DNA from 4 places in the Rhizobium skierniewicense Ch11 genome. Region 4 is predicted to be linked to each of the others. Evidence: riboswitches for the same ligand, from Rfam matches in the RefSeq annotation. Region 4 holds a riboswitch; each other region holds the start of a gene.
The links. Region 4 has a riboswitch for cobalamin ahead of bluB (5,6-dimethylbenzimidazole synthase). Riboswitches for the same ligand answer to the same signal wherever they lie in the genome.
Positions count from the first base shown of each region.

Region 1: another riboswitch for cobalamin. It lies ahead of EKM04_RS06880 (CbtB domain-containing protein); the one in region 4 lies ahead of bluB (5,6-dimethylbenzimidazole synthase).
Region 2: another riboswitch for cobalamin. It lies ahead of EKM04_RS12505 (ABC transporter substrate-binding protein); the one in region 4 lies ahead of bluB (5,6-dimethylbenzimidazole synthase).
Region 3: another riboswitch for cobalamin. It lies ahead of EKM04_RS02040 (DUF1636 family protein); the one in region 4 lies ahead of bluB (5,6-dimethylbenzimidazole synthase).

Region 1 covers NZ_RXPG01000007.1:7,890-15,415, reverse strand. The annotation lists gene dmeR (Ni(II)/Co(II)-sensing transcriptional repressor DmeR) at 1-95, opposite strand, end outside; gene EKM04_RS06920 (MerR family transcriptional regulator) at 230-643, shown strand; gene EKM04_RS06915 (AAA family ATPase) at 730-1,269, opposite strand; gene EKM04_RS06910 (nuclear transport factor 2 family protein) at 1,568-2,032, shown strand; gene EKM04_RS06905 (TetR/AcrR family transcriptional regulator) at 2,035-2,595, shown strand; gene EKM04_RS06900 (GNAT family N-acetyltransferase) at 2,868-3,356, shown strand; gene EKM04_RS06895 (hypothetical protein) at 3,779-4,075, shown strand; gene EKM04_RS06890 (hypothetical protein) at 4,412-4,741, opposite strand; gene EKM04_RS06885 (CbtA family protein) at 4,743-5,456, opposite strand; gene EKM04_RS06880 (CbtB domain-containing protein) at 5,470-5,652, opposite strand; cobalamin riboswitch at 5,802-6,008, opposite strand; gene EKM04_RS06875 (cytochrome c) at 6,038-6,955, opposite strand; gene EKM04_RS06870 (c-type cytochrome) at 7,024-7,455, opposite strand.
Region 2 covers NZ_RXPG01000015.1:18,766-26,291, reverse strand. The annotation lists gene EKM04_RS12530 (UDP-glucose dehydrogenase family protein) at 1-1,210, shown strand, start outside; gene EKM04_RS12525 (NAD-dependent epimerase) at 1,224-2,240, shown strand; gene EKM04_RS12520 (hypothetical protein) at 2,271-2,582, opposite strand; gene EKM04_RS12515 (ABC transporter ATP-binding protein) at 2,797-3,591, opposite strand; gene EKM04_RS12510 (FecCD family ABC transporter permease) at 3,588-4,607, opposite strand; gene EKM04_RS12505 (ABC transporter substrate-binding protein) at 4,611-5,642, opposite strand; cobalamin riboswitch at 5,830-6,058, opposite strand; gene EKM04_RS12500 (glucose/quinate/shikimate family membrane-bound PQQ-dependent dehydrogenase) at 6,213-7,526, opposite strand, start outside.
Region 3 covers NZ_RXPG01000003.1:77,538-85,063, reverse strand. The annotation lists gene cobG (precorrin-3B synthase) at 1-1,298, opposite strand, end outside; gene cobN (cobaltochelatase subunit CobN) at 1,295-4,645, opposite strand; gene cobW (cobalamin biosynthesis protein CobW) at 4,649-5,686, opposite strand; gene EKM04_RS02040 (DUF1636 family protein) at 5,680-6,105, opposite strand; cobalamin riboswitch at 6,223-6,433, opposite strand; gene cobO (cob(I)yrinic acid a,c-diamide adenosyltransferase) at 6,539-7,156, shown strand; gene EKM04_RS02030 (cobyric acid synthase) at 7,160-7,526, shown strand, end outside.
Region 4 covers NZ_RXPG01000005.1:251,859-259,384, reverse strand. The annotation lists gene EKM04_RS04670 (DUF2865 domain-containing protein) at 1-876, shown strand, start outside; gene bluB (5,6-dimethylbenzimidazole synthase) at 884-1,570, opposite strand; cobalamin riboswitch at 1,643-1,824, opposite strand; gene EKM04_RS04660 (hypothetical protein) at 1,917-2,108, shown strand; gene EKM04_RS04655 (phospholipase D family protein) at 2,212-3,714, shown strand; gene EKM04_RS04650 (carboxymuconolactone decarboxylase family protein) at 3,790-4,380, shown strand; gene EKM04_RS04645 (response regulator) at 4,400-5,236, opposite strand; gene EKM04_RS04640 (response regulator) at 5,357-5,734, opposite strand; gene EKM04_RS04635 (SDR family oxidoreductase) at 5,915-6,619, opposite strand; gene EKM04_RS04630 (pyridoxal phosphate-dependent aminotransferase) at 6,726-7,526, opposite strand, start outside.

The DNA of each region.
Region 1 (7,526 bases), on a different contig from region 4:
CCGCCTTCCAGCGCGCGCTCCACCGCCTCCATCTGCCCCTTGAGGCGACGAATGCGCGCAACGAGCTTGTCCTTGTTCTCGGTCGTGTGTGACATGGGGTTCTTTCAAGATAGTATAGGGGGGTATCCTATAAGGATCTCACCATCTGCGCAAGCACCCTCACACGTCGCCTTGTCACCCTTGCTGAAATTATCTATATCTCTAGAAGCTATAGATAAGGAGAGAGATCATGTATTCGATTGGCGATCTGTCGCGAAATACCGGCGTGAAGGTGCCGACCATTCGCTATTACGAGCAGATGGGGCTGTTGCGGGCGGCAGAACGCTCGGAAGGCAACCAGCGCCGTTACGAAAAATCCGATCTGGAACGCCTCGCCTTCGTGCGCCACGCGCGCGACCTCGGCCTCAACATCGATGCCATCCGCGAGTTGATCGCGCTCAGCCAGCACCGCGAAATGCCCTGCGCCGGCGCAGACCGCATCGCCGCCGACCACCTGACAACCGTCCGCGAAAAGATCGCCAAGCTCAAAAAGCTGGAGCACGAACTGGAACGCATCGTCTCCCACTGCGACGGTCATTCGATCGAGGACTGCTATGTTATTCGAGCGCTATCGAACCATGATCTGTGTGCGCATGAGCATTGAGGGCGCGGATCGACGGCCCGAGCGATGCCCATGATAACCTGAATGATGGCTGGGTCCAAATTCAGCGATGCCCCCCCCGAGGCTCCTTACGTGACAACACGGTATAGGTTCGACTTCAGGCCCCAGACCACTGCTCGAAGTGTCTCCTGACGATTTTGTCCACCGACTGATAGCACATGCGGTTCGTATGGCCCCAAATCGGAGAACTCCGCATGAAGATGTGCAACCACCTTCGGATCGCCGAGGCTATCGCCCCCGCGAGCAGCACATCGCTCGACTGCTTCAGCGACAGTCGTGCGCAGTACAAGGTAATGAAGCGGCACGCCAAGCGCCTTGAATGCAGGTAGCCAGCTTGGCCGTACAACGCCATCAAGTACAACGAAATAGCCATGGCTGGCATAGCGTCCCGCCACATCGGCAGCGATCTGCATGATCATCCGATTTTGCCGAGCAGATTCCGGAAGCCAGGGATCAATACGACCTTGCTTGATGTAACCCCACAAGTCATCGGAGTGCAGATGCACCTTTGGCACTCCAGGCAGGAGCGCTAAAGCTTCGGCAATGGTGGTCTTGCCTGCGCCAGGATGGCCAGAGAGAATGAGAATGCGTCCTGCAATGTCGTCCATAACTTCGCTCCCGACTCCCGATCCTAACAGGGCTGCACCGTGGTTGTCACTCCAGCAGCGCTATGAGAAATCCGACCAGTAACACCCCGCCTTGGTGTGCCACACCGTTAACCTCAGCCTCAACATCGATGCCATCCATGAGTTGATCGCGCTTTCCCACCCGGTGACAAACCCGTAGCCGTTCGCCCATCCGTCCGCGCCGACAACAAAAAAACCGGTTGACATACACCACGTCGGCGCGCATTGTACCAATCGGTAAATATATTACCTATCGGTACAATTGACGCAAGGAGTTATTATGTCACGCCCTCCACTTCCACCTTTCACCCTTGAAACAGCAATCGAAAAAGTCCGCTTGGCCGAAGACGGCTGGAACACGCGCGATGCTGCCAAAGTCTCCATGGCCTACACGCTGGATACGCGTTGGCGTAACCGCGTCGAATTTGCGACAAATCGAGATGAAGCTCTGGCATTCCTCACACGCAAGTGGAACAAGGAGCACGAATACCGCCTTATCAAGGAACTTTGGGCCTTCACCGGTAATCGCATTGCAGTGCGCTACGCCTATGAATATGTGGATGACAGCGGGCGTTGGTTTCGCGCCTACGGGAACGAGAACTGGGAATTTTCAGAGGATGGACTGATGGCACACAGGCATGCGAGCATCAATGAAATGCCGATTGCTGACAGCGACCGCCTGTTCCATTGGCCGCTCGGTCGTCGGCCGGACGATCATCCCGGCCTCAGCGATCTGGGTCTGTAAACATGGCACGTATGGTCGCAGAAAGATCAGACACCATTGCTCCCTTGGCCGAAGTCTTTCGCGAATACGGCTATGAAGGCGCAAGCCTTGCTCTGATCGGCAAGGCGACGGGCCTTGGCAAGGGCAGCCTCTACCACTTCTTTCCCGGGGGTAAGGAAGAGATGGTGAAGGCTGTGCTGGCCGAAATCGAGGACTGGTTCGATAACGCCATCTATGCCCCATTGCGGGATGCGAGCGATGCAACCGCCGCCATCGACGCGATGCTCGATGGCGTCACCGACTATTTCAGATCCGGGAGCCGCGTTTGCCTCGTCGGTGCCCTGGCTGTTTCCAACACGCGAGACCGCTTCTCGCAAGCCATCCGCGGCTATTTCGTCCATTGGGTCGATGCCCTACAATCGGCTCTTGTGCGGCAAGGCAGGGATGACCTCCAAGCCCGCACCCTCGCCGAAGACGCCGTGCTGTCCATACAAGGCGCAATCGTTCTTTCGCGCGCGTTTGACGATCCAGTCGTCTTTCAACGTGCTATAGAGCAGGTTCGGGGGCGATTGGCGGCAGTCTGAACAATGCCGGCTCAAGGCATCCGCCCTGCGGCTTCAAGCGCCGATACGCGCATCGACAGACACCCCGATCCAAATACATCTTGACAGGCCTCCCATTCCAGCGCATCAATCGCGCCATGATCAACGCACGCGCACCCATGTCCTGCACGTATTTTTGGGCCTTCCTTTAAGGGCGGCTCGACAGATCAGTTTGTCAACGAGCCGCCGTCAGGCGGCTTTGTTGTTCTCAAGCGTCCTGACGGCACTCCACCAAGAACCCGAAGGACGAGATGATGAATGAAGACAGCCTTCTGACACTGCCCAGACCGCCCGTCGTGACCATTCGTGGTGCACGCAAGGCCGATCTGCCTGAACTGAACGAGATGATCACGCTTCTGGCCAGCCATCATGGCGATGCGGCGGCGATTACGGCTGCGAAGCTGGAACGCGATCTGTTTGGCCATGTCCCCTGGATCACGGCGCTGGTGGCCGAGGCCGAGGGCGAGCTCATCGGTTACGCCATTCTCGTGCCCCTCTACCGGGCGCAGGAAGGCAGGCGCGGCATGGAACTGCACCATTTGTTCGTGCGTGATGGCCACCGGGGCCATGGAACTGGCCAGCATCTGGTGGGGCGCGCACGCGATGTGGCCAAGCGCTGCGGCTGCGACTTCCTGTCCGTTGGTGCAGCCACCGGCAATTTCGCTGCGCATAAGTTCTACGAAAACATGGACTTCGTGCCACGTCCCGTCACCGGCATGCGCTTCATGCAGGCACTGGCGTAAACCCGAAATCCTGTGCGGCCCCGCTGCGGGTGGCATGCCCCATGCGAAATCTAGCTATTTCCCAATCGCGCAACTTTCGCTATGGTTGCAGCGAAACCGGACGTAACGGACCGGTCTTGGGGCATAGAAACCCCTCCATAGACGGTCGGTGTCGACCGTGATGACACCCCTCAGCCATAAGTTTTGTGGCTGAGGCGGTCTATTGTTGCTATATGCAACTCCTCCGCTTCTCATATGGCTGGGGAGGTCCTGACGTATGTTCAAGGCGCAAGCCTAAAGGTCAGGGCGGTCGTTCTATGGCGGCTTTCTAACTCCCCGGCCACCAGAGGTCCGTTTCCTCCGGTGGTCGATCTCCCGTTTCGACAGGATGGCCGGTTGCTGCGCATCGTTCGCGCGGGCACCGCGGCCAATGGGGAAATGCGATGGAATCCTACAGCTTCTTTGCCGATCTCTTACATACCTTCCGCATGATGTCCGATCAGGTGAAGGTGCTCGCGATCTACATGCCCTGCGTCTTCGCGCTGGGCTTTGCGGCACTTTACCTGCATCATTTGCGCAAGACCAATCCGCCGCTGTGGAAAGAGCCACAGCCCTACACGCTATTGCCTCCGGACACGGTAACGCGCCACGAGCCGGGCCTTCCAAGCCTTGAGCGCCTGCGCAGGCTGGATGACCGAATGGCCGAGATGAAAGTCGAGCGGGATCTGACGCGGCCATAGAACCGAATGGATGTCGTTATTCTGGCTGCGATTCGGGTCCCTTGGTGATGCGGCCCGCAAGGCAGCGTGCGCGTGGGGAACCGGTTGATATGGCAGTGGGTGTGGCTTACCCCCTCTGTCCTGCCGGACATCTCCCCCACAGGTGGGGAGATCGACTCGCGGTTGACTCTCCACATCTTAAATGCGCCAGATAGAATGGGTGAGCGAGCGCCCAGCCAATCTCCCTCCTTGTGGGGGAGATGTCCGGGAGGACAGAGGGGGTTGAGCTACGAATTCTGTCGTGTGCTGTGAGGACGTCCTCTGCCACGTCACATTCTATCGGCGCTGAAGACGGCCTCACCGAAGCCGATCCAGCACGACGCACGCGCGGGCGGTCCCCTCAACCACGTCGCCCGCTATTGCGCGTCTGACATCGCGGCTGTTGATGTGCAGGCTGCGGTTGAAGGGTAGCGCGAGACGGGCGATCTTGGCTGTGGCGGCGCTCAAGAAGGCGTCGCTGTTTTCCGCGAAGAATGCGAGGCAGGCCTCCCGGCCCGGTTCCTCTGCCAGAAGCGCCCTGAAGGCCAGCCGATGCATGGCGCAGGGCGCGCCATGACCGGGAACGGAAAAACGCAGGGCGTCGAGTTCATCGCTCCATTCCTCTGCGTTTTCACCACGTTGGGGCATGTTAGCGGGCAGTCTCGAAGCGCTTGAGGAACAGGCCGCTGAGTGAGCCAAGGATGAGCCAGAACACAAAGCTGGTGACGGTGGCGAGCACCACGAAACGACGCTCCAGCGGCAGAGGCGCCAGTGCATGTTCACCCTCCGGCGGCAGAGGCGCACCAACGATGTGCGGCGCAACGATGAGCGCCACCGCAAGGATGATGGCCCATGGTTCGTTGCGTTTGAAGGCCAGCAGGGCAATGCCGCCAGCCGTTGCCGCAACGGTCGCAATCCACCAGATCTGCCGTGCCTCGAGTGGAGCGGCGGGGCTTCCCGGCAGTTCCGGCGGCAGGCCAATCATGGGCGCCAGCATCACTGTAGCAAAGCCTGCAAGACCCCAGAACAGCCCCTCACGCCAGCCACCTTCGGAGCCGCGCAACGAGATAAGCGCCGTCAATACCAGCGCATAACCGATGGCTGTCAGCACATTGGCAGCAAGGGTATAGGCGTTGCGCTCGAAACCGTCGGCTGGCGTCCAGGCTTCGGCGTCATGGTGATGATCCGCAGGCGTTGCGGCATCGTGGCTATGGGCGGGTGCGGCGTCGCCACCGGCATTTTCATAGGTTTCGGCCTGAAGGATGAGCGGCGTCGTGCCGACAGCCTGCAGGGCGCTGACGGCAAGACCTGCAATCAGCCCCACCAGGATGGCGGTGAACACGATATTGCGGAAAAATGGCATGGGTTTCCTCCCCTCAATGGCACGGGAAGGCATTGGCGTGGCGCGTATCATGCGCCGCATTGTGCATGGCTTCGACATGCGAGAAGCCTACGAAACCGACGATGAACAGGCCAAGAGCTGCGGCTGTCAACGACTGTGCAATCTTCGATGTTTTGGTTGATACGGCTGATGTAGCCGTGTTCTGCTGGATAGACATGGTGACCCTTTCCTGTGCGGGTGGGCGCTATTGCGATCAAACGCCCGCGACCGCTTCAACATTCACCACGGGGAAAACAGACACATGGTTTTCAGGGCCGGACGAACCGACCTGCCAACCGTGCTTACCCGGACACCCCGCCGGTATTGACGACACTTCACGCAATGGCAGGTCTCCTGGCTCACGGGTCAAAACGCTGAAAACACCTTCCCGACACGTTCATGCCAGTGGCTTTTCGTTTTCGCGCTCACCGCTCACAGTTGCGGGGGCAGCCACGAATCAAGGCATTGGCCCCTATCGTGTTCCCTTTTCACTTTCCGGGCGAACCCGGAAAGACCATCACACAACCGTTATCCGGCGCGCGGGTGTTTGAGTCAATGGGAATTTACCGCGACGGAACGGCCTTGAGATAGGCGGCGATGGCATTGCGATCTTCGGCCGAAAGCCGCGCCATGTTCTGCTGGACCTTGACCATGGAGCCACCGGCGCTGTCGAAGTCCGGCGTGAAGCCCGTTTCCAGATAGCTGGCGATATCGGCCTGCGTCCACGCGCCGATGGTCTGGGAACCGGGGGTGATATTTGGGATGCGCCCCTCGCCTTCGGGGTTGGGGCCACCCGCCAGCCATTGATCTTTCACGAACCCGCCCAGCGCATCGCGCGGGGTATGGCACTCGCCGCAATGGCCGGGGCCTTCCACCAGATATTGGCCGCGCACGACGGCCGCATCTGCATTGGCAAGCTCGACCCGTGGCTGACCCTTGTCGAAATACAGGAACTTCCAACCACCGAGGCTGAGGCGGATATTGAAGGGGAACGGCAGGTCATGGCCGGGCGCGTCATTGCTGCTGGCAGGCAGGGTCTTGAGATACGCGAAGAGGTCGTTGATGTCAGGCGGCGTCATCCGCGCATAGGACGCATAGGGAAAGGACGGATAGAGATGTTCGCCGTTCTTGCCGACACCGCGCGTCATGGCATCACCGAACTGCGCGACGGTCCAGCTACCGATGCCATGCTGCGGATCGGGAGAGATATTGGGCATGTGGAACGTGCCGAAGGGGCTTGGCAGCGCCTGGCCGCCGGACAGCGTCTTCAGCGCATCGCCGGTGGCATTTGGCGCGGCGTGACAGCTTGCGCAGCCGCCCGCCCAGAACAGCGTTTCACCATTGGCAAGGTTGGGTTCGCCCAGATTGGCCCAGTGGCTCGGCGACTGGCGCTCCGGCGCTGTGACCCACAGGAAGATGCCCAACCCTGCGGCCCCGGCAACAACAGCACCGCCCGCCAGCTTTGCCCAGATGGACGCCATTGCCGTCTCCGTTCATGGAATGATCGCAAGAAAAGGCCCGCCAGACGACCGGCGGACCGCTGCACAGTTTACTTTTTAACGCGGTAGGCCTGGTGACAGCTGCTGCAATCGGCACCCAGCGTCTTCAAGGCAGCACCCACACTGGCCTGGTCGGTCGGCAACTGTGCGAGAACCGTGTCGGCGTCCGTGCCGAGCTTTTCGGACTTCGCCTTGAAGTCCGCGAAGTTTTGCCAGATCGCAGGAGATGCCGCGCCGCCTTCAGAACCGGCCGGGAACTGATCCGGGAAAGCCTTCGCATTGGCGCTGATGGTTGTCACAGCGGTTTTGACGGTGGCCGCGTCATAGGGCTTTTCACCCTTTGCGATGGCACCCAGAGCACCCATGGCGCCGCCGATACCCTTCATCAGGCCTTCGCGCTTTTCAACTTCGCCAGCTGCGGAAACCGCACCGGCGCACAGACAGCCTATCATTATGGAAGCGGCAATGGTTCTAAGCTTCATCATCTCTCTCCTGGGTCCGCGCAGCGGCGGGGTGTATGCTTGGTATCGTCCCTGATCCTTATCGCAAAACA
Region 2 (7,526 bases), on a different contig from region 4:
GGAAAAGATCGAAGCCTTGAAAAACGGTCAGATCCCGATCTTCGAGCCAGGCCTGGATGCCATCGTCGCCAGCAATGCCAAGGCTGGCCGCCTTTCCTTTACCACTGACCTCAAAGGCGCGGTTGCCGATGCGGATGCCGTGTTCATCGCCGTTGGAACACCGTCACGCCGGGGTGATGGCCATGCGGATCTGGCTTACGTCTATGCCGCTGCCCGCGAAATTGCCGCAGCCGTGACCGGCTTTACTGTCATCGTCACAAAATCCACCGTCCCGGTCGGAACGGGCGACGAGGTTGAGCGCATCATTCGTGAGGAAAACCCGAGCGCCGATATCGCCGTGGTGTCCAATCCGGAATTCCTGCGCGAAGGCGCTGCCATCGATGACTTCAAGCGCCCGGACCGTATCGTCGTCGGCCTGTCCGACGAGCGCGCGCGTCCTGTCATGACCGAAGTTTATCGCCCACTCTATCTCAACCAGTCGCCACTGCTGTTTACCACACGCCGCACGTCGGAACTGATCAAATACGCTGCCAACGCCTTCCTTGCCATGAAGATCACCTTCATCAACGAGATGGCCGATCTTTGCGAAAAGGTCGGGGCCGACGTTCAGGACGTTTCGCGCGGTATTGGCCTCGATGGCCGCATCGGTGGCAAATTTCTGCATGCCGGTCCAGGCTATGGTGGCTCGTGCTTCCCGAAGGATACGCTGGCACTGGCCAAGACCGCGCAGGATTTCGATAGTCCCGTTCGACTGATCGAGACGACGATTGCCGTCAACGACACCCGCAAGCGCGCTATGGGCCGCAAGGTCATTGCTGCCGTCGGTGGAGACATCAGAGGCAAGAAGGTCGCCGTGCTGGGCCTAACCTTCAAGCCGAACACCGACGATATGCGCGACAGCCCCGCCATTGCCGTCATTCAGACATTGCAGGATGCGGGCGCAAAAGTCACCGGTTACGATCCCGAAGGCATGGTCAATGCCCGTCCGTTGATGGAGGGAATCGAATATGCTGATGGACCTTACGAGGCAGCGCAGGGTGCAGACGCCGTCGTGATTGTGACCGAGTGGAACCAGTTCCGCGCGCTCGACCTCGACAGACTGAAATCCATCATGGCCTCACCCGTCCTGGTGGATCTGCGCAACATCTATCGCCCGGATGAGGTCACGGCCCACGGCTTCACCTATGCCGGCATCGGCCGGTCATCATGAGCAAGGTGAAAACATGCGATATCTGATCACCGGTACGGCTGGTTTCATCGGCTTTCATCTGGCGAAGCGATTGCTGGACGACGGCCATTTCGTCGTTGGCTTCGATGGAATGACGCAATATTACGACATTGCGCTGAAGGAAAAGCGCCACGCCATTCTGGCCCGCTCCAACGGCTTCAAGGCCCAGATCGGCATGCTGGAAGATGCCGATGCGCTCAATCGTGCAGCAGACCTTGCCGAACCGGAAGTCATCATCCATCTCGCCGCGCAGGCGGGCGTTCGCTACAGCATCGAGTGCCCTAAGGACTACGTGAATTCCAATCTGATCGGCTCGTGGAACATTCTGGAGCTGGCAAAGACGCTGCAACCCAAGCATCTGCTCTTGGCATCGACATCATCCATCTATGGTTCGAACGAAAAAGTCCCTTTCGCGGAAAGCGACAGGGCCGACGAGCCGATGACGATCTATGCGGCCACCAAGAAGTCTATGGAGCTGATGGCGCATAGCTACGCACATCTTCACAAGGTGCCGACGACAGCGTTCCGCTTCTTCACGGTCTACGGCCCCTGGGGCCGCCCGGATATGGCCCTGTTCAAATTCGTGGATGCAATGTTGAAGGGTCAGCCGATCGATATTTACGGCGAAGGCAAGATGAGCCGTGACTTCACCTATATTGATGATCTGGTCGAAGGCATCGTGCGGCTGAGCCACATTCCGCCATCGGAAGACAACCGCGTCATCGACGATGGTGTGATCGATACATTGTCGAAACACGCACCTTTCCGGGTGGTCAATATTGGCGGCGGTCAGCCGGTGGAACTGATGCGCTTTGTTGAAACGGTCGAGGACGTTCTCGGCCAAAAGGCCATCCGCAACATGCTACCCATGCAGCAAGGCGATGTGCCTCGCACCTTCGCATCCCCCGATCTGCTGCGGGCACTGACCGGCTACGCACCACAAATCACGATCGAAACGGGCGTTGCCGCTTTTGTGGAATGGTATCGCAACTGGCAGTCCGGCAAGGCCTGATCACTCAGGCCGCCGGACCTTCTCTCCGCGTCAGCTATTGGCCTCTTCGCCCTCGCCGGCCTGCAACAGGCGCGTCAGTTCGGCGCAATTCGGATCGCTTGCATCCAGCAACTGCACGGGTGATGTCCAGCCGAGCGTATAGCCGGCCGCAGTCGCGATGGCCCAGGACGGGTCTTCACCGGCGCGCTGGAGCAGTTTTGGCCCCTGCGCGGATATGCATTGCTGGGATTGCTGGATGGACTGCGCCGATGCGTTGACGCCTTGCATACGCTCCTGCACGTCAGCCTGAATCGGATTGAGAACAAAAAGCGTGATGAACCACGCGGCGATTTCGGAAATCATGCGCTAACCTCTGCACACTCGGCGATGACATCGAAAACGGTCCGACATCGTGAAAGCGCCGAGACTTTCACCAGAGGGGCCCGGACCAGCGGGTTGATGCAGATGTGGGAGGTGGCTCGGTCATTTCAAGAGAAGCGCATCCGAAATCAGCACGCGCCGTGCTGGTAAGCTTATACCACCCTCTTGACGCCACGCTTTCGCAGCGACAACCGCATTACATGCCTTTGGATATGGATTGGTTCTCATCAAACGGAAGCCGGTAACGGATATGGCAAATCTCGCCCGCCCCGCGCTCCACATCCACCTCAACCCCAAAGACGTCGCCGATCAGATCGGCTGTGAAGATAGTCGATGGTTTGCCCAGAGCGACCAGATGCCCGTTTTTCATGACGGCAACCCGGTCGCAGAACATCGCAGCATGGTTGAGGTCGTGAAGGGCCGCAACGACGGTCAGCCGCTGCTTGCGAACAAGATGGAGAAGCGCGATTTGATGGCCGATATCCAGATGATTGGTCGGCTCATCGAGAAGCAGAATATCGGGCTTCTGCGCCAAAGCACGGGCAATGTGCAACCTCTGCCGCTCGCCACCCGACAAAGTGTGCCATAGGCGCTCGGCAAGATGCTCGGCATCCACATCCCGCAGCGCCTGATCCACGATGGCATCGTCTTGCGAGGACCATGGAGACAGAGCGCCCTTGTGCGGGGTACGACCAAGCTCGACGGCTTGGCGGGCATTGATTCGCTCTTGCGTGTCTGCCTGCTGTTCAACAAGCGCGATGGAGCGTGCAACATCCCGCCGGTTCAGGCTCTGCATGGCCTTTCCATCGAGCGTGACATGACCGGATCTCGCTTTCCTGATTCCGCAGAGAAGCGACATAAGGCTGGTTTTGCCGGAGCCGTTCGGCCCGACGACCCCCAGGAACTCGCCCGGCCGGATCTCGAGACTGACATTCTTGACGATCTCGACACCACCCGCAGACCAGCATAGATCCTGTGCACGAAGCGTCATACCGAGCTCCGTCGCTGGCTGAGAATGAGCGCGAAGGCGGGTGCCCCGAACAGTGCGGTGATGACGCCGATGGGCAGGACCTGTCCCGTAATGATGGTGCGCGAGACGATATCGGCAGCGATCATGAACACGGCCCCGGTCAAGGCTGCAGCAGGCAACAGGCGGCCATGCCGAATACCAACGATCATGCGCGCCGCGTGAGGAATGACGAGGCCGATAAAACCGATGGAACCGACAATGCTGACCATGATGGCGGTCATCAAAGCGCAGATCCCGGTGAGAACGATATAGACCCGGCGCACCGGTATGCCGAGGGATGCCGCGGACTCCGAGCCGAATGTGAAAGCATCCAGCGCACGGGCATACCACAGACAGACGACGAAACCTCCCAGAGCGACAGGCAGGGCCAGCCAGACATCCGGCCAACGGACGCCCGACAGGTTGCCCAGCAGCCAGAACATGATGCCGCGCGCCTGTTCGGCATTGGCTGCCTTGGTGACGATGAAGGAGGTGATGGCGTTGAAAAGCTGTGAACCGGCAACCCCTGCCAGAATAATGGCGCTGTTACCGCTGCCCGCTCGCAACGCCAGGAGACTGACCAGCGCAAACGCCACCAGAGCGCCGAGAAACGCGCCGAGCGGCATGGTCAGCATACCGGCACCAAAGCCCAGAATGGCCACCCCGACTGCGCCGGTCGACGCACCGGCAGAAATGCCGAGAATGTAGGGATCGGCCAGCGGGTTGCGCAAAAGCGCTTGAAGCACCACCCCCGACAGCGCAAGGGCAGCACCGCAACAGGCCGCGACCACCGCCCGGCTCAGCCGGTAATTCCAGATGATACCTTCGTCGATCGCATCAAGAGGATAGCCCGCATGGAACACACGGTTTGCCACCGTCTTGGCAACGACATCCAGTGGGATGGATGTTTCGCCAACGGCGGCACCGAGCCAGAGCGCCAGAGCTAATAACCCAACCGCCAAAAGGACGGTGCGGGTCAGGGTGAAACAAGCGCTCATGGCTTACTTGGACAGTCCAAGCTGGACGACGGCGTCGGCCAGAATTTCGATGCCTTCTATGGTGCGGATGGTCGGGTTCATGGCCTGCGCGTCCATGACGACAACGTGGCCCTGCCTGACCGCTGGCATGAGGCTTGTGACCGGGTCTTCTCTCAGGAATGTCTGCTTGACGACGACGTCGTCGGCCGGGTAGCGCTTGCGGTCCATCTTGCCGGCAACGATGAGCGTCGGCTGCGACTTTGCGATGGTTTCCCACCCGACCGTCGGCCATTCCTCTTCGCTTTCGATGACATTCCTGATGCCCAGTGCCGACATGATGTAGCCGGGGGCACCATTCTTGCCCGCGACATAGGGGTCGATATCCAACTCTGCGCTGGAGAACCAGAAGACGGCAGAGAGCTTGCCGTCTACGGACGCGATTTTCTTGCGCGCTACCTCTTCGCGGGCCTTCAGATCAGCCACCAGCTTTTCGCCCTTGTCCTGCACGTTGAAGATTTGCGCGAGATCGGTCACTTCCTGATAGATCAGGTCCATGGTGAAGGCGTTGTGGCGAACCCCGTCGCCGCCGCTGGAATTGTCCTTACCCGTGCAATCGGCAGGTGAGATATAGACCGGTATCTTCAGTTCTTCGAACTGCTCGGGCTTACCGACCACACCTTCAGGGCCAATATGCCACTGGAATTGTGCCGTCACCAGATCGGGTTTCTTGGCCAAAACACTCTCAAAGCTCGGATCATTATCCGCCAAACGGTCAATCCTGGCATTGGCCTCCTCGTAACCTTTCAGGACGGGGCCGATCCAGACCGCGGTTCCGACAACCTTATCGGCAAGGCCGAGCATATAAAGAATTTCCGTGGTGCTCTGTCCGACAGATACCGTACGCTCCGGCGCATGCGTGAACGTCACGTCGCGGCCGCAATTCTTGAGCGTCAGTGGATAACGCGTCTCGGCCGCTTGCGCGGCGGGCAACCATGCGCTGAACGCGCTGACGGCCATTGCCGCAGCACACATCGTCTGTCTGAAATGGAATGTCATTTTCGATAGTCCCCGATCGTCATGGGCGCCACAAAGGCAGCCGTATGTGAACATGCTTAGACAGTCAGTCCGCAACGACGCGACACTGGGGCTGTCTGAAACCGGGACATGGAAGATGGAATAAGGCGCTGGGCAGCGCTTGATGCAATCACGACGTCTCCTGCTCCGGGCATCCCCGCCCGTGAATTGGAATGAACTTACGACGGCAGGTCTCCTGGCTCATGGATTTGCGTCTTCACCCGACCTTCCCGCGATATCGCTTCGCAGTGGCATGACGCTTTTCAAGAAAAACGCCAATGGGTTCGACAATCCGCTCACAGTTGCGGGGGCAGCCACGGCATCGGACCGAAATCCTCACCGTATTCCCTATTATTCCTCACGATTGCTCGCTCGAAACCGTCTCGACCAGATAGACGGAATGCCAAGATGCCGTCAAGCATTCGTTTTGTTATGTTATTACATAATCCGTTTCAAGAGAATACTTTTGTGATGTGTCCAGTTGCCAGCGCCCAACAGGCAAAAGGCCGGGAATGTCTTCCCGGCCTTCGTTATCGAACTGACTTTGGATGCTCAAGGCAGCGTGTAGGCGATGACATAGTCACCGGGTTTTGTGCCCACTGAGCCGTGACCACCCGCGACCATGACGACATATTGCTTGCCGTTCTCCATCGCATAGGTCATCGGCGTCGCCTGGCCACCAGCGGGAAGACGTCCTTCCCAGAGCTGTTTGCCGGAGGTGAGATCGTAGGCACGCAGATAGTTATCGACAGCGGCACTGAGAAACGCCACGCCACCCTTGGTAATCATCGGTCCGCCGATGCCGGGCACACCAACCTTGAAGGGCAGTGGAAGTGGCGTCATATCGTAAACGGTACCGTTCTTGTGCTTGTAGGCAACGTCACCCGTGCGCAGATCGGCGCCTGCGACGTAACCCCATGGCGGCGCCTGGCATGGAATGCCGAGCGGCCCGAGGAATGGTCCCATCAACACGCCATAGGGTGCTCCGTCGTTGCGGTTGAGGCCCTGCTCGCTGCCTTTCTCATCCTGACCCTTGGGCGGAATCTGCGCGCGAGGCACAAGCTGTGACGTAAAGGCCAGATAGGTCGGCATACCAAACATGACCTGACGCTCAGGATCGACGGCCACGGAACCCCAGTTGAAAGTGCCAAAGTTGCCGGGGTAGATCAGGGATCCGTTCAGCGACGGCGGCGTATAGCGACCTTCGTAATTCAGCTGGTGGAACTTGATACGGCATGCCAGCTGGTCGAACATGGACACGCCCCACATGTTCTTTTCGACCAAAGGCTCGGGCTTGAAGGACAACGCAGATGTCGGCTGTGTCGGCGCGCTGAAATCTTCAGGAATGGCACCGCCGGGTGCTTTCTCTTCCGTCACGGCCAGGATCGGCTCACCCGTGCGTCTATCGAGGACGTAAATGTCGCCCTGCTTGGTCGGCCCGACCAGTGCAGGAACAGTCTGACCGTCCTTTTTGGTGATGTCGAGCAGAACAGGCTGCGCTGGAACGTCCATGTCCCAGAGGTCGTGATGCACGGTCTGGCGCACCCAGCGATCTTGTCCCGTGTTGATATCCAGAGCGACGATCGACGACGAGTATTTCTCAACGCTTTCGCTGCGGCCCATGCCCAACTGGTCGGGAACCTGGTTGCCGAGCGGAATGTAGACGAGACCGAGCGCTTCATCGACGCTGAACACCGACCAGCTGTTGGGCGAGTTCGTCGTATAGGTCTGGCCCGGCTGCAAAGGCTGCGTCTGCGTCGGGTTTCCCGAGTCCCAGTTCCAGATCAACGCGCCTGTATTGACGTCGAACGCTCTGATGACGCCGGACTGTTCCTGGGTGGAGTAGTTGTCGTTGACCGCACCACC
Region 3 (7,526 bases), on a different contig from region 4:
TCATATAAACGGGCAAGTCGCGAAAGTGCGACCCTTTGCTCCGTAAAGGGTAAAATCACATCTGGGGCGCCTGAAGCGCGACCGGAATAGGAAAAAGCCAATCCCTCGGAAGAGCCGGAAAAGGCCAAAGTCGCAGCGGTCGGGTGGGCACAACCCTTTCCACATCCAGAAAGATGGAGCGTGAGGGACCCATCCAGCAACCCGGCAATCTCGATGGCGGCGTCTTCTGCCAGTGCCCGCGTGGCGATGAAGGCTGAAGCACAAGCCGGTTTCCCGGTACAGGCGGCAATTGCCGAACGTGGATCATCGGCAGTCGTTACGAAACCTAACTCGGCGGCTCGGGCAAGGAGAGCTTGGCAGGCGTCCTCTGTGCCGATGAAAAAAAGCGTATGCGCTGGACCGGGCCTGACGTTCTTGATACCGAGCGCTGTAGCGTTGCCGCAGAGAGAGGACAGTGCCTCTGCTGATATCTGCCCAAAGGCTGGTGCCAGTGCTGCAGCAAAGCGGTTGTTTGTCAGTGGCGATATTGAGGGGCGATGGATGTCGTCTACCAAGCGCATCAAACCAAAAGGAGAGGAAACCCGTGCAGGTGGCACATCGACAGCATGCTCAATCAACCGATCTCCGCAAATCCGTCGAACCGTCTCAATCTCAAGATCACGCCCCCGCGCATTCCGCCCCCGTTCCGCCAGACAGGAAAGCAGCTCGATAACGACATCAACAGCATCATCCGCGCGCAGCAGACCCGCCTTCAAACTCTGGTCTTGCGCCCCACCCAGCATCAAAAACCAGAACAGGCCATCATCAAGCCTAATCGCCTTCAGCCTGATATCAGCGAGCAGTTCGGCCATCTCCACTTGCCCGCCACCATCAATGATAACGGACATTTTCGCCGCCAGACAATCATCAAGACCGAGCGTAGCAGCCGTTTCAGATACCCGGCTTACGATTGAGAGCGTCTCTGCAATTGCCGTCTCATCCATTCCTGCAAGCGGCGATGTCTCCACCGCCAACCCTTTCCGCAGCGGCAGACCAAGCGCCAGAACATCGACCTCCAGCGCCGCAGCACTTCCCGCCGTCAGTCCACGAAACTGCACGCCGCCGCGCGCTGTAAGATCGATCAACCCATTGCCGTAGCGAATGCCGAGAGCGCACAGGCGCTCCAAATCCGTAGCCGAAATCGCATCCGTAAACGCCACCCGAGACAGCAATCCGTCCCCTGTCTGCATGGGCGCTGACAAAGCGGGGCACACGCCACGGCGCGTAAAGGGCGTGATGTCCAGGGGGCGGGCGCTCATGCGCTTTCCCTCGTCTGTTTCGGGGCGATCAGCATTTCCAACTCCGCATCCACCGCATTGCGGCGACTGTGCCAGAGGCCACGACGACGGGCGGAGAGAAACCGTTGCGCCATAACCTCGGCTGCCTGCGGGTTTTCGCGCAGAATGAAATCGCGCACCTCTTCATCGCCGAAATAGGCGTCGTAAAGTGCTTCGATGAGGGACGACGACACCGCATGGGTCGTCTCGGCAAAACCGATCAGACGATCGACTGTCTCGGCAAATTCAGAGGCACCACGCGGGCCATGCCGCATCTGCCCGGCAATAAAGCGTGGATTGACAGCCCGAGCACGCACCACACGGGTGATGGCCTGCGCAATGGAGCGAGCCCGTGGCCGTGCCGGATCGGTCGTATCCAACGCAACGACATCTGCCGATTGGCCAAGCGCTGCCTTGGCCGCTGCAAAACCACCAATGAAAGCAACGTCCGAAGACCCATCCAGCAGGTCACGTCCCGGATCGTCCCCCGTATGAACCAGCAGGTCGGCTTTTTCGATCTGAGCGGCAAAACCAGCGTCGGTGAACACGCCAAGCCCATCCGCCCCGCCAAAAGCATGGCTTGCGGCATCGAGATAGATCTGGCCCAGCTCCTCGCGCCCATCCCAGCGGCCATTGGCCAGCTTTTCTTCGATACCCGCACCATACGTGCCGGGCGCTGAACCAAAGATGCGCGGGGGAATGTGGCCAAGGGCCGCCGCCTCTTCGCCCAATGGATTGTCACCCGGCGATTCTTCGCGCCGTGCAATCGCCTTTGCGGCAGCGTCGAGCAAAGCGATCAATGCCGGAAACATATCGCGAAACAGACCGGAAATGCGGAATGTCACATCCACGCGGGGACGTCCCAGCACCGCTGGCGGTAGCACTTCAATGCCGGTGACGCGACCTGTAGCCTGATCGTAGATCGGCCGCGCACCCATCAGATGCAGCGCCTGGCCCACATCTTCGCCGCCATTGCGCAGAGACGCCGACCCCCAGAGATCGAACACGATATGCTTCGGCCAATCACCATGGCGTTGCAGATGATGCCGCAACACCTCTTCGCCCGCCATACGGCCAAGGTCGAAAGCGGTTGGGGTCGGCATGGTCCGCGGGTCGGCAGCGTAGAGGTTACGGCCTGTGGGCAGCACGTCCAGTCGTCCGCGCGCCGGTGCGCCGGAAGGGCCGGGCCTGATATGCTGGCCATCGAGCGCTGCCAGCAACGCCGCTTTTTCAGTCTTCGCACTGTCTCGCCTCAGGGCATCAGGCTCATCATCCACACATCGACCAAACACATGCTGGCCATCCTTGATGGCGAAATCTTTCAGGTCGCAGAGAAACGCGTCAATGCGCGACAGCGCCGTATCGGCATCGTCCTGCGAGCCAACACCGGCATCTGCCGCAAGGCCGGTTTCCCGCGCTTTCTCGACAATAAGCGTCGCCAGCCGGTCGCGGCGGCGGCGATCCAGCCCATCGGCCTGAGCATATTCATCGACGAGCTGTTCCAGTACCATCTGTTCGCTCGAAAGCCCGGCATTCACCAGCACTGGCGGAATATGGCCGATGGTCACCGCAGCGATCCGGCGCTTGGCGACCGCCGCTTCGCCGGGATTGGAGACGATAAAGGGATAGATCACCGGCAGCGCACCGGTGACGATTTCAGGGAAACAGGTTTGCGACAGCGCCACTGTCTTGCCGGGCAACCATTCCAGCGTACCATGCGCGCCGACATGAATGATCGCATGCGCATCAAGGGTCTGCCGCATCCATGCGCCAAAAGCGATCAGCGCATGCCGGGGTGGTAGAGCAGGGTCGTGATAATCCGCCCGCCGGTCTTCGTTGCGGCCACGATCCGGCGCCAGTGCAACTGTTACGGAGCCGAATCGAGCGGCCCGGAAGTGGAAGATGCCGCCTTCAAAAGCATCATCCGCCTCGGCATCGTCCCACGTCTCATCCATGGCCACATTGGCAGTTCGGGGCATGGCGCGGCGAAAGGCTGAATACTCGGCCAACCCAAACGAAGCCGTCTCGTTTTCGACGCGGTCGAGCAAGGCCCGCGGCGTCTCGGGAATATCGTCCACCGTGTAGCCCGCGTCGCGAAGATCGCGCAGCATCTCCAGCACACTCTGGGGAACATCCAGACCCACCGCATAACCCGTGCGTCCCGGTGCGGCACCGGGATAATCCGGCATCAGGATGACAATTCGACGCTGCGATGGCGCCGTATGCTTCAGCCGCAGGAAAGCTGAAATGCGGTCCGCAACCTGGTTGACGCGATCGGCTTCTGGACAATGGACGAGCCCGCGACCCCCGTCAGGGTCGGGCTGCTTGAAGGAGATGGCGCCGGCCAGAATCCGGCCATCCAGCTCTGGCAGCACCACATGCATGGCGAGATCAGACGGATTGAGGCCCCGCACATTGTCCGCCCAGCCATCGCGACGCGTGGTGGCCATGATAACCTGAAACGTCGCTACGCCCAGCCGGTCGAACAGGCTATGGCCCTCTCTATCGACATGGCTGGCAAAGGCAGTCGCCGCAATCATCGCCGCCGGTTTCAGTGGCACGAGTGTCTCTTCCAGAAACCGGATCGTTTCCACATCCTTCAAACCGCCGACGAGGATCGGAAGCGGGGCGAATCCACGCTGACGTAAGGTCCCATATAGCGCGTCAATGGGAGCGACGTCAGCGGCCATCAGCATGGAACGATAGAACAGGATCGGCAGCAGAGGCGCGTCGTCTGAAAATCCACTCAGCGCCTCTGAAAGATCGACAACACCCTCGCCGGGTCGGTAGAACCCGGTTTTCGGCAGGGGCTCCGCTTCGATGTCTGGCCAGGTGGCGCCTTGCGCAAAAGCCGCAAGTCCTTTCGCCACGCGGTCCATATTCTGAGGCCCACCTTGGCGAAAGAACGACAGGATCTTGGCCTGCGTCGGCAGATCGACCGTGGATGCCGCTTCCAGTTTATCGTCACGCTCGCTGCATTCTCCCGGCAGAAGCACCAGCTTGATACCGCGTCGTCTCGCCATTCTGGCAAGCTCATCGACGCCATAACGCCAACGGTCGGCACCACCGAGAATCCGGATAAGGATCAACTTTGCATGTTCTGCGGTCTTCTCGAGCCACAGATCGACAGACATGGGATGCCGCAGCTCGAAAAGATTTTCGGACACGAATGACACCGAACCATCCGTGCTTCGCTGCCACGCACGCTCCAGACCTCCAAGATCGCTGGCCGAAAAGGACATCACCACCACATCAGCCTTGCCCTGATTGAGATCAACCGGCTCGATCAGGTCGTCCAGAGACGAAGATGTGGTGGCGAGGATGTGCATGGATCAGGCAGCCAGCATCCGCTCGATTTTCGCGCGGTCGAGACCCTTTTCACCAATCACGACCAGACGGCTGCGGCGCACTTCTCCCGTTGCCCACGGACGGTCGAAATAATGATTGACGCGTGAGCCGACCGCCTGCACCTGCAACCGCATCGGCTTGGCAGACACCTCGACAAACCCTTTTATGCGCAGAACATTTTCAGAGGCCGCTGTTTCGGAAATACGCGCAGCAAGCGCGTCTGCGTCCGTTACCGCATCCAGTTCCACAACAAAGCTGTCGAACTCGTCATGATCGTGGTCTTCTTCATCGTCGTGATGGGTGTGTCGGTTGTCGATATCTTCTTCCACCGCGAGTCCAAGACCGATCAGCACAGCCGGATCAATCACACCATTGGCGGCCACGATAATCTTGGCGGCCTTGGAAAGATGCGCGTTGATATGCGCCTTGGCCCGCTCCAACCCGGCGGCATCGAGCAGATCACCCTTGGTGAGAACAATCAGATCGGCGCAGGCAATCTGGTCCTCAAACACCTCTTCGACAGGATCGTCGTGGTCCAGCGCCTCATCATTCTGGCGCTGAGCAGCCAGTGCTTCCAGATCATGCGATACCATGCCGTCTGCAAGGGCGGCACCATCGGCCACGGCCACGACCGCATCCACCGTCACCCGGCTTTTGATCGCTGGCCACTGAAAAGCCTGCACCAACGGCTTGGGCAGCGCGAGACCTGATGTTTCGATCAGAATATGCTCGACGCGTGGCTCGCGGCTGAGAATCTGCTCGATGGCAGGCTGGAAGTCATCGGCTACCGTGCAGCAGATGCAGCCATTGGCCAGTTCCACGATGTTGTCTTCCGGGCAGCTTTCGATGCCGCAACCTTTGAGGATTTCACCATCAATGCCGACATCGCCGAACTCATTGACAATGATGGCGAGACGCTTGCCATCCAGCTTTTCGAGAAGGCCCCGCAGCAAGGTGGTTTTTCCAGCGCCCAGAAATCCGGTGATGATGGTGCAGGGAACGCGGTTGAGCGTGGTCATGATGTCTCCTCGGTGAAATGCAAAGGGGGAATGCGGGCAACAAGGCCGCGCTTCAAACTATCGGGTCGCCCACGCCACGGCATCAGGCCATCTGTTGCCTGCGACAAAAGACGCGCACCAACCACAAGATCGGCGGCATCGTCTTCACCGAGCGATCCGAACATATACGACCAGCCATCGGCGCTGCGCATGGCGGCACTCAGACCGCGCTTGCAATTGGCAAGGCAATTGACGCTGCGGATATCGACACCCTCTGCCCGCCCCAGATCAATGGCCGCCTGCGCAAGTGTCGCACCGGGACGCGGGTCCGCATTCGGATCGGCTTCGGACCGGCAGCTGCGGCAGACGTACACAACGACACCGGGCGCGGTCTCGCGATCTGCTCTGTCATTCACGCTGGGCGATGTTGATGTAATATCCAAAATTCTGCTTTCCGCGCCTTCAAAATAGTCCTGGGGTGCGGATATCGAAAAACAGCATGCGGCGACACGCACAGCCCTTGTTCGAACAACCGACTGACCGGAGCACCCCGCCCGGCAGACGTTTTTCCTGAAACGGCAGGTCTCCTGGCTCGCGGTTTGTACGCCCTTGCGCCGCCTTCCCGGACTGTGATGTCCAGTGGCTTTCCGGCGCGGGCTCACCGCTTACAGTTGCGGGGGCAGCCACGGATTGGTTTGCATAGCAAACTGTACCGTGTTCCCTCTTAGCTTTTCCCGTTGCCGGAAAAAGACCGTCAGTCCCTAACCCTTAGGCCCTGCGATGCTTGAGTGTCAATGCCACGCATCATTGCTCGCGCATGCGTTTTGGCTATAGTCGCCGCTTCGAAAAGCACGATACCCGGAAGGATGAACCGCCATGACCCGTGACATCAGCGACAGCGAAGCAGAACGCCACCGGGCCAAAATGGTCAATCGAAAGGTAGTTCAGGATGCTGAGGTCTCGGAAAAGACGATCGAAAAAGGCCTGCTGATGATCAACACCGGCCCCGGAAAAGGCAAGTCCACCGCCGCTTTCGGGCTTGCTCTGCGTATGCTCGGCACCGGCAGACGTGTCGGCATCGTGCAATTCATCAAGGGCGCATGGTCCACCGGAGAGCAGGGCGCTTTGGCTCTGTTCGGAGATCGCGTCGAATGGCGGACCATGGGCGAAGGTTTCACGTGGGACACTCAAGATCTGAAACGGGACATCGCTGCCGCATCCAAGGCATGGGAAGAAGCCAAGGTGCTGATGGCCGACGAAACCATCGGTCTTGTGGTTCTCGATGAACTCAACATCGCGTTGCGTTATGATTATCTGCCGCTGGAAGAGGTTCTAGAGACCCTCCAGAACCGGCGCGAAGGCTTGCATGTCATCGTCACCGGGCGCAATGCCAAGCAACCCCTGATCGATGCCGCCGATATGGTGACCGAAATGACGCTGGTAAAACACCATTTCAAGGCAGGCGTGAAGGCACAGTCGGGCATAGAGTTCTAATCCATGACAGCACGCGTCTTGATGTTCCAGGGAACCGGCTCGGATGTCGGCAAGTCGCTGATGGTGGCGGGTCTGGCCCGTGCCTTCGTGCGCCGTGGCCTATCCGTCATGCCGTTCAAACCGCAAAACATGTCCAACAACGCCGCAGTCACCGCGGATGGCGGCGAAATCGGCCGCGCACAAGCCTTGCAAGCGCGTGCCGCAGGCGTTCCGCTTTCGGTCCACATGAACCCGGTGCTGCTGAAGCCACAGAGTGAAACCGGTGCGCAGATCGTCGTGCAGGGTAAGGTCATCGGCAACGCCAAGGCGGCGGATTACCAGCACATGAAGGCGGGGCTGATGCCGCGTGTGCTGGAAAGTTTCGAGCACC
Region 4 (7,526 bases):
GGAAATCCGAACGCGCAGCTCTGCGGCGAAATCGGCGATGCGCTGGCGCAGGCTGAAGCTGAACGCGCCATGATTGCAGAAGACCGCGATCGTATGCTGGCCGCACGGCAGGCAGACAACGCCCAAAATAGTCGCCAAAACATCCTGGCCGCTCTCGAAGAAAATGGCTGCTTCGACGAGCAGCCACCGTCCCTGGCCTCGACCGACCCCTCGCAAGACCCCGATATGCGTGGCTCCGGTGATCCGTTCAATCAACCCGATAATTCGGATTACGCCCCCTCGCCGGACATGCCCATGCAAGGTGGCCTGAGAACGCTCTGTGTGCGAACCTGTGACGGCGCGTTCTTCCCGATTTCATCGGATGCGACACCACTGGATTTCCGCGATCAGGCGGCGCAATGTCAGCGCATGTGCCCAGGCACGCAGACGGAATTGTTCTACCACGCGCTGGAGGGCCAGGAGAGTTCGGACATGGTTTCGGCCAAGACCGGCCAGCCCTATGCGTCCATGCCGACGGCCTTTGCCTACCGCAACAACCCCAGTTCAAGCCGCGCACCGTCCTGCAGCTGCAATATGGCAGCCTATCAGGACCAGATGAAAAAGCAGGACGAACAGGCGAAAGCCCCGCAATCCACTGCCTTGCAGAATGGCTCCAGCAGCATCACCACCATCACGTCACCGAAGAGTGACGCCACGACCAAACCCGCTGACAGCAAGACAGACCTCAAGGTCGAGGCGGCACCCGTGCCAGAGCGGGATTATGACCCATCAAAGAACAAGGTTCGCATGGTGGGTCCACAATTCCTGCCCGAGGAGCAAAGCCGCATCGACCTGAAAAACCCCGCACTGGAGGGTGCACAGCCTCAGCAGCAATAGGAGCCCTTCACGTTGCTCCCCAGCGGTCCCGAAACACCAGTTCGTCCAGCGGCAGGCGCTGGCGCCAGCCTTTCACCGCCAGTTCCGGCTCGCCATAGAGCGTCTCGACATGACCGACGCACAGCCATGCGACGATTTCGATGTGCGGCGGTATATCAAGGATGTCGCGGATATCATCGTCGTGGAAGATACTCACCCATCCCACACCAACGCCCTCCGCGCGCGCCGCCAGCCACAGGTTCTGAATAGCGCAAACTGTAGAATACACATCCATGCGCGGATTGTGTGTTCGACCAAGGACGACATCTCCTCCACGCGTCGGATCGCAGGTCACGCAGATCGACAGCGGCGCCTTGCGTATACCTTCCAGCTTCAGGTTGCGGTAAAGCGCCCGCTGCTCTTCCCCGAACATGTCAGAGGCTTCTGCATTGGCACGCGAAAAGGCCTCCCACACGCGCTGCTTCACCTTCCCGTCCGTGACAAGTGTGAAATTCCATGGCTGCATGAACCCGACTGACGGCGCGGCATGTGCAGCTTTCAACAAATTGCCGATCAACTCGTCCGAAAGAGGCTCTGGCAGAAACTGGTCACGCACATCGCGTCGCGTTTCGATGGCGCGGTAGACGGCTTGCTTGTCGGCATCGGAAAATTCCTCAGCTGACACGAGCGCGTGGTCGAAGTCGTCCTGTTGCATCGTCAATCCCCAACAATGCTAGGGTCAGCCGAAAACACGGCTCACCTTCAAAACCTGCCGCTGTCCATGCGGTTCGGTCTATCGCATCAGGCCGGTCTTCTGACTCGGGTTCAACCGCATGTCACCGCCTTCCCGATCATCTCAGTGGCACATGGTCACACGCGTCCCCCTTACAGCGTTGGGCACGTCGCGGATTTTCACCGCATTCCCGATTCTCCTGCCCAAAGGCAAGCACCTGATCGGTGGGTTATGGCTGGCGTCACCCACTAATGCAATCCTCATTTCAAAGCGTGACAGGAACCCAGATACCGCCTGTGCATTCTAGCCTTCATATGATGGAGGAAGCATGATGAATGACGACACGCAACTGCGCGAGAAAATTGGCCAGGATCTCGACACACTTCACAGCAACGAAAGTCCAAAATCCATTTTCGAAATCGCAAATGATTACCTGCTGGGAAATCCAGACCTGAAACGCCTGACGGTCGAGGACATCATCAAGGAAGAAGCCGACAAGCGCGGTATTGAAATCCATTGATTTCAGCAGATATAGTGAGGATGCAACTGATCCGGGTGGCCCTATCGCCGTGAACATAACCATCGCAATCTGTCTACTGGTTGTCGCAATGGTTGTGGCCGCAATGGCATTCGCGTCCCGCCACCGTGATAAGGTCATCGTCAAGATCGCATCCACTGCATTGCCGACGGACGATAATGCGACCTCGCTTGACCGTCACTGGACGGACATAAGCTGTGGACGCGAGGAGCCGAACGCGCTGTCACTCGTGCAATCCAATCTCGGTGCCTTCGCGGCCCGCGTCGGATCTGCACGCGCGGCTGGCCGAAGCCTCGATCTTATGTACTACATGTGGAACGCGGATCTTACCGGCCAGTTGATGATGCGGGAGATCATAGCAGCTGCTGATCGCGGCGTGCGCGTGCGCCTGCTTCTGGATGATCTAGGCGTGTCCATTCCGGACCGTGCCTTTCATGCCATCGACAGCCATCCCAACATCGAACTGCGTCTGTTCAACCCCACCAAAGCGCGGGAAAACGTGTTCCGCCGTGGGTTGGAAATGGTTCTGCGGTTTCGCAGCGTCAACCGGAGAATGCACAACAAGGCATGGATTGCCGATGGCAGGGTCTTGATCGTCGGCGGGCGCAATATCGGAGACGCCTACTTCGATGCAGCGGAACAGGCGAATTTTAGGGATTTCGATGTCATAGCCCATGGCAAATGCTTAGTACAGGCTGAAGAAATCTTCGATGACTACTGGAACAGCGCCGTTGCCGTCCCGGTCAGGTCGCTGCTCGCAAGGCGCCCCAATAAACTTGCCAAACTCCGTCGCAGGATGGACGCGCTGGCGGCCGGAAGCGCGGCACGACCCTATCTAGATCGGGTGGAAAGCCAGCACAATTCCGGCAACTTCCTCAATTCCGACAAGCTGCATTGGGTGGAAACCGTGCAAGTCGTTGCCGATCCGCCGGAGAAAGCGGCCGGCAAGCGCCGTCATGGCCATAACTACCTGATGGAAACGCTGCTGCCCATCATGGACGAAACGACGACCAAGCTGCGGATTACCTCGCCTTACTTCATTCCCGGCCTCAAGGGCGTCGAAACCCTGTCCCGCTTGTCGGCAAATGGCGTTTCGGTTTGCGTCTTGACGAACTCACTCGCGGCAACCGATGTCGCTGCTGTCCACGCCGGATATTCGCGCTACAGACGCCCGCTCCTTATAAACGGCATCAAAATCCATGAGTTGCGCGCGCTTGCCGACCAGAACTCGTCATTTTCCCTTCGCGGTTCAGGCCAGGCCAGCCTGCACACCAAAGCGTTCACGCGTGATGGCGAGATGGGGTTCATCGGATCCCTGAACTTCGACCCACGCTCGATGTCGCTGAACACCGAAATGGGCGTGCTGTTCACGTCGCCCCGGCTCGTCGAGGAAATGGACGCGATCTTCAAAGATGAAATCCGTCAGGAAATGAGCTTTGAGTTGACGCTCAACCAACGTCACAACGTCGTCTGGAATGGCGTCGTAAGAGGCAGGCCGCAACACTATACCAGCGAGCCCTACGCAAGCCTGAGCCGCCGAGCCATGGCCATCGTAATGGGTATATTGCCGCTCGAATCCCAGCTGTGACAAAAAACATCAAATGAGAATGATCCAATCGGGCGCTCACGCATTTTAGAGAGAGTTAAAATTCAGGAGACCTCGATGTTCATCGCGCCGCCAGAGCCGAAAACCAGCCGTAAAATCGCAGAGATGTATGAAAACGCCAGGGATACCCACGGCTATCTGCCGAACATGTATCAGGCGTTTGGGCATCGTCCAGAGGTGATGGAAAGCTGGAGCGCGCTTCTGGTCAGCCTGCGCGGCAATATCGAGCCGAGACGATACGAACTGGTGACGCTGGCTGCTGCCCGGGAACTACGCTCATCCTACTGTATGCTGGCTCACGGGGCCGTTCTGGCCAGAGAAGGTGTCTCCGGCAGCGAGCTGGAAGCAATCATTGATGGTGGCGACGACGCGCCCCTCGATGAACAGGAACGGGCCATCATGGTTTTTGCGACCAAAGTTGTACGCGATGCAACCTCGATCACCCAAGACGATATCGACATGCTGAAAACACATGCTCTGACTGACGCTGAAATATTCGACATCGTCGCAGCCGCCGCCGCGCGTTGCTTCTTTTCGAAGACGCTCGATGCGCTGGGAACGTCGCCAGACCAAGCCTATGTCGACAGGCTTGGTCCGCAACTCTCGGAAAAACTCGCCATGGGCAGACCGATAGAGCAGGACGCCTGAGCGCCCCACATTTTCTCCGTCAGGCGGCGGCTTTCGCGTTCAGCGTTCTCGCGGACTTGATCTGCACGAGCGTATCCAAGTTCTGGTTCACGCGGCAGTAGAACTCTTCATCGATGAACGGACGCAACATGAAGTCGTTTCCGCCAGCCTTCAGGAAACGCGCGGACAGAAGCCTGTTGGTTGACGAGGAGACGCCGATGATGCGCAACTCGTGCGAGCCGCGCATGGTGCGGATACGACGTGTGAGCTCGAAACCATCGATGTCGGGCATGTTGTAATCCGTGACCACCAAACCAATGTCAGGATTGTTCTTGAGAATCTCCAGCGCCTTCGCACCGCTTTCGGCGAGGCTGACACGGAAATTGTAGCGCTTCAGGCGGCTGGAAAGAAGAGCGCGCGCTGTCGGGCTATCGTCGACGATGAGGACGTGATGGCGATGGTTGGTGAGGAACCTGCAAACCGATTCGGTCAGCATATCGACCGCAAATACATTGTCCTTGAGGATGTAGTCGACAACTTCCTTGGTGATGAGTTTTTCGCGCGTGTCTTCATGAAAGGTGCTGGTGAAGACGATCGTCGGGATCGAGAGATCGACAAGATACTCTAGAGCCTCACCGTTTTCCGCACCGGGAAGATTGATGTTGGAGATTGCAAGGGTGACTTCCTCAGAAGAACGCTCGTAGCACTCCTGCAATTCCTCGAAGTTACGGCAAACCTCGACGCTCAATCCAAGTAATTCCTTGAGGCGTGCGCCGATCATCTGGGTAAAGACATTGGAATCCTCAGCAAGCAATATCCGTGTGTCGTGAAATGGCACGCCAGCATACTGCATGCCTGTAATTCCCAGAAAATTCATAATACCCCCAAAACTCTTATAGCCTTGGAATGCAATATAAATGCAGGTGTTTTAAGAACAATTAATTGCGGAATTGACGTTTGAGCTATGGTTACCTTTTGGCAAATGAGAAAATTTCGCTCACGCCCTCATCAGCTTGAGTGTTTTCATGACTTTTTCAAAGTCATAGGGCTTTGAGAAGAAGATGCTGCGATCTGGCAAATCTTCGTCATCCGGTCTGTAATGACCCGAGGTAAGAACTATTCCCAGGGGCACGATGCTGCGTCTCGCCCAATTGGCGAGAGCAACGCCGTCCATTTTTCCCGGCATATCCACGTCCGTGAAGAGAACCTTGATGTCTGGGCGGGCCTGCAGGATTTCGACAGCCTCATCCGAATCGCATGCCTCGATCGCATCGAAGCCAGCGTCTTCCACGAGATCCACCGCCATCATGCGAAGCAGCGGGTCATCTTCTACAACCAGCACAACGTGTCTGGCGATTGGATTTCTCTGTCCCATGGATCAAACCACCTGTTTTCATACACGAGTGTCGTGTTCCAAATTGAAACGATTACCCTTGGGTTGAATAACGCAGTGGCAGAGACACGGTTCCTTCGAAATGCGCGGAATGACCCGGAATTGCGGGCTTTTGTCACCGGCAGCGCATGTGATGCCGATCTATTTTAGTGCTAATATCCTTTACACAGAACGGGTTAGTCCACCGTCTACACGCAGGTTCTGGCCGGTTATATATCCCGCGCCATCGGACGCTAGAAATGCGACAGTCGCCGCTATTTCCTCGCTTTTTCCATAGCGTTGCATCGGCACCATGTCCCGGCGCTCATCGTGCGCCGGGAGGCTATCGATCCACCCCGGCAGGACGTTATTCATGCGAACATTGTCAGCGGCGTAGGTATCCGAGAATATCTTGGTAAAGGCTGCGAGGCCCGCCCTGAAGACAGCCGACGTGGGAAACATGTCGCTGGGCTCGAACGCCCAGGCCGTCGATATGTTGATGATGGCTCCTGACTTTTGCTGCACCATTGTAGGCGCCACAAGGCGGGTCGGACGGATGACATTCATCAGGTAGACATCAAGGCCTGCATGCCATTGCTCGTCCGTAATATCGAGTATCGGCGCGCGGGGACCGTGTCCTGCACTGTTTACAAGGACATCGATGCGTCCAAACGTTTCGAGCGTCAGATCGATCAGTCGTTGTAGGTCGTCAGCGGATTGGTTCGAACCTGTAACACCAATGCCACCCAGTTCAACAGCCAGGGATTCACCCTTGCCTGACGATGAGAGGATCGCGACCTTGTAACCGTCATCCGCCAACCGCTTGGCAACAGCGGCCCCCATGCCACTGCCACCTGCCGTTATCACCGCCACTCTCTCGTGCGTCATCATACTCTCCCATTGTTATCGGGAAGAGCCTATCGTCATTTACTGATAAGTTCGAACCAAAATCACTTGTGACAGAGTTCAACAAAACTGCACGCGGTTCGAAAACCTATTTCAGCCAGCCCCCGATACGCCCGACGGCTTCCGCAATGTCCGACTCCGAACCCGCATAGGAAAAGCGCATGGCACGATGGCCCTCGACGGGATCGAAGTCGAGGCCAGGGGTAGCGGCGACATCGATTTCCGCCAACATCAGCTTTGCGAACTCCATACTGTCGTTTGAGTAGCGGCTGACATCGACATAGGCGTAGAACGCACCGTCCATCGGCGACACCAATGGCAGCCCAAGCTCCGGCAAACGGCTCAGAAGAAAGTCGCGGTTGGTGCGATAGCTTTCCTTATAGACATCGAGCTCTTCCTCGGCAGAAAAGGCAGCAGTCGCGGCGAGCTGTGAAAGCTCTGGTGCCGAGATATACATGCTCTGCGCCAGACATTCGATCGGACGGATCAGCGTTTCCGGCAGAACCATCCAGCCGATGCGCCATCCGGTCATGCAATAGTATTTCGAGAAGGAGTTGATAACCACGGCGTTATCGCTGATCTCGACGGCACTCGTCTCCTCCCCCACGAAAGTCAGTCCGTGATAGATTTCATCCGAGATGAACGTGATATTGCGGCTGTCACAATAGGTAATCAGCCGCTTCAGCGCCTCGCGTCCGGTCACGGTTCCTGTGGGATTTGCAGGACTTGCCAGAAGCACGCCTTTGAGCTTGCGCCCCGCTCTGGTTTCTGCCCGCTCGAGGCTCGCTGGTGTCAGCGTGTAGCCCGTCTCGGCGGTAACCGGGACTTCAACGACCGTCAGACCCAGTGCTTTGAGAATGTTGCGGTAGGCTGGATATCCAGGGCGCGC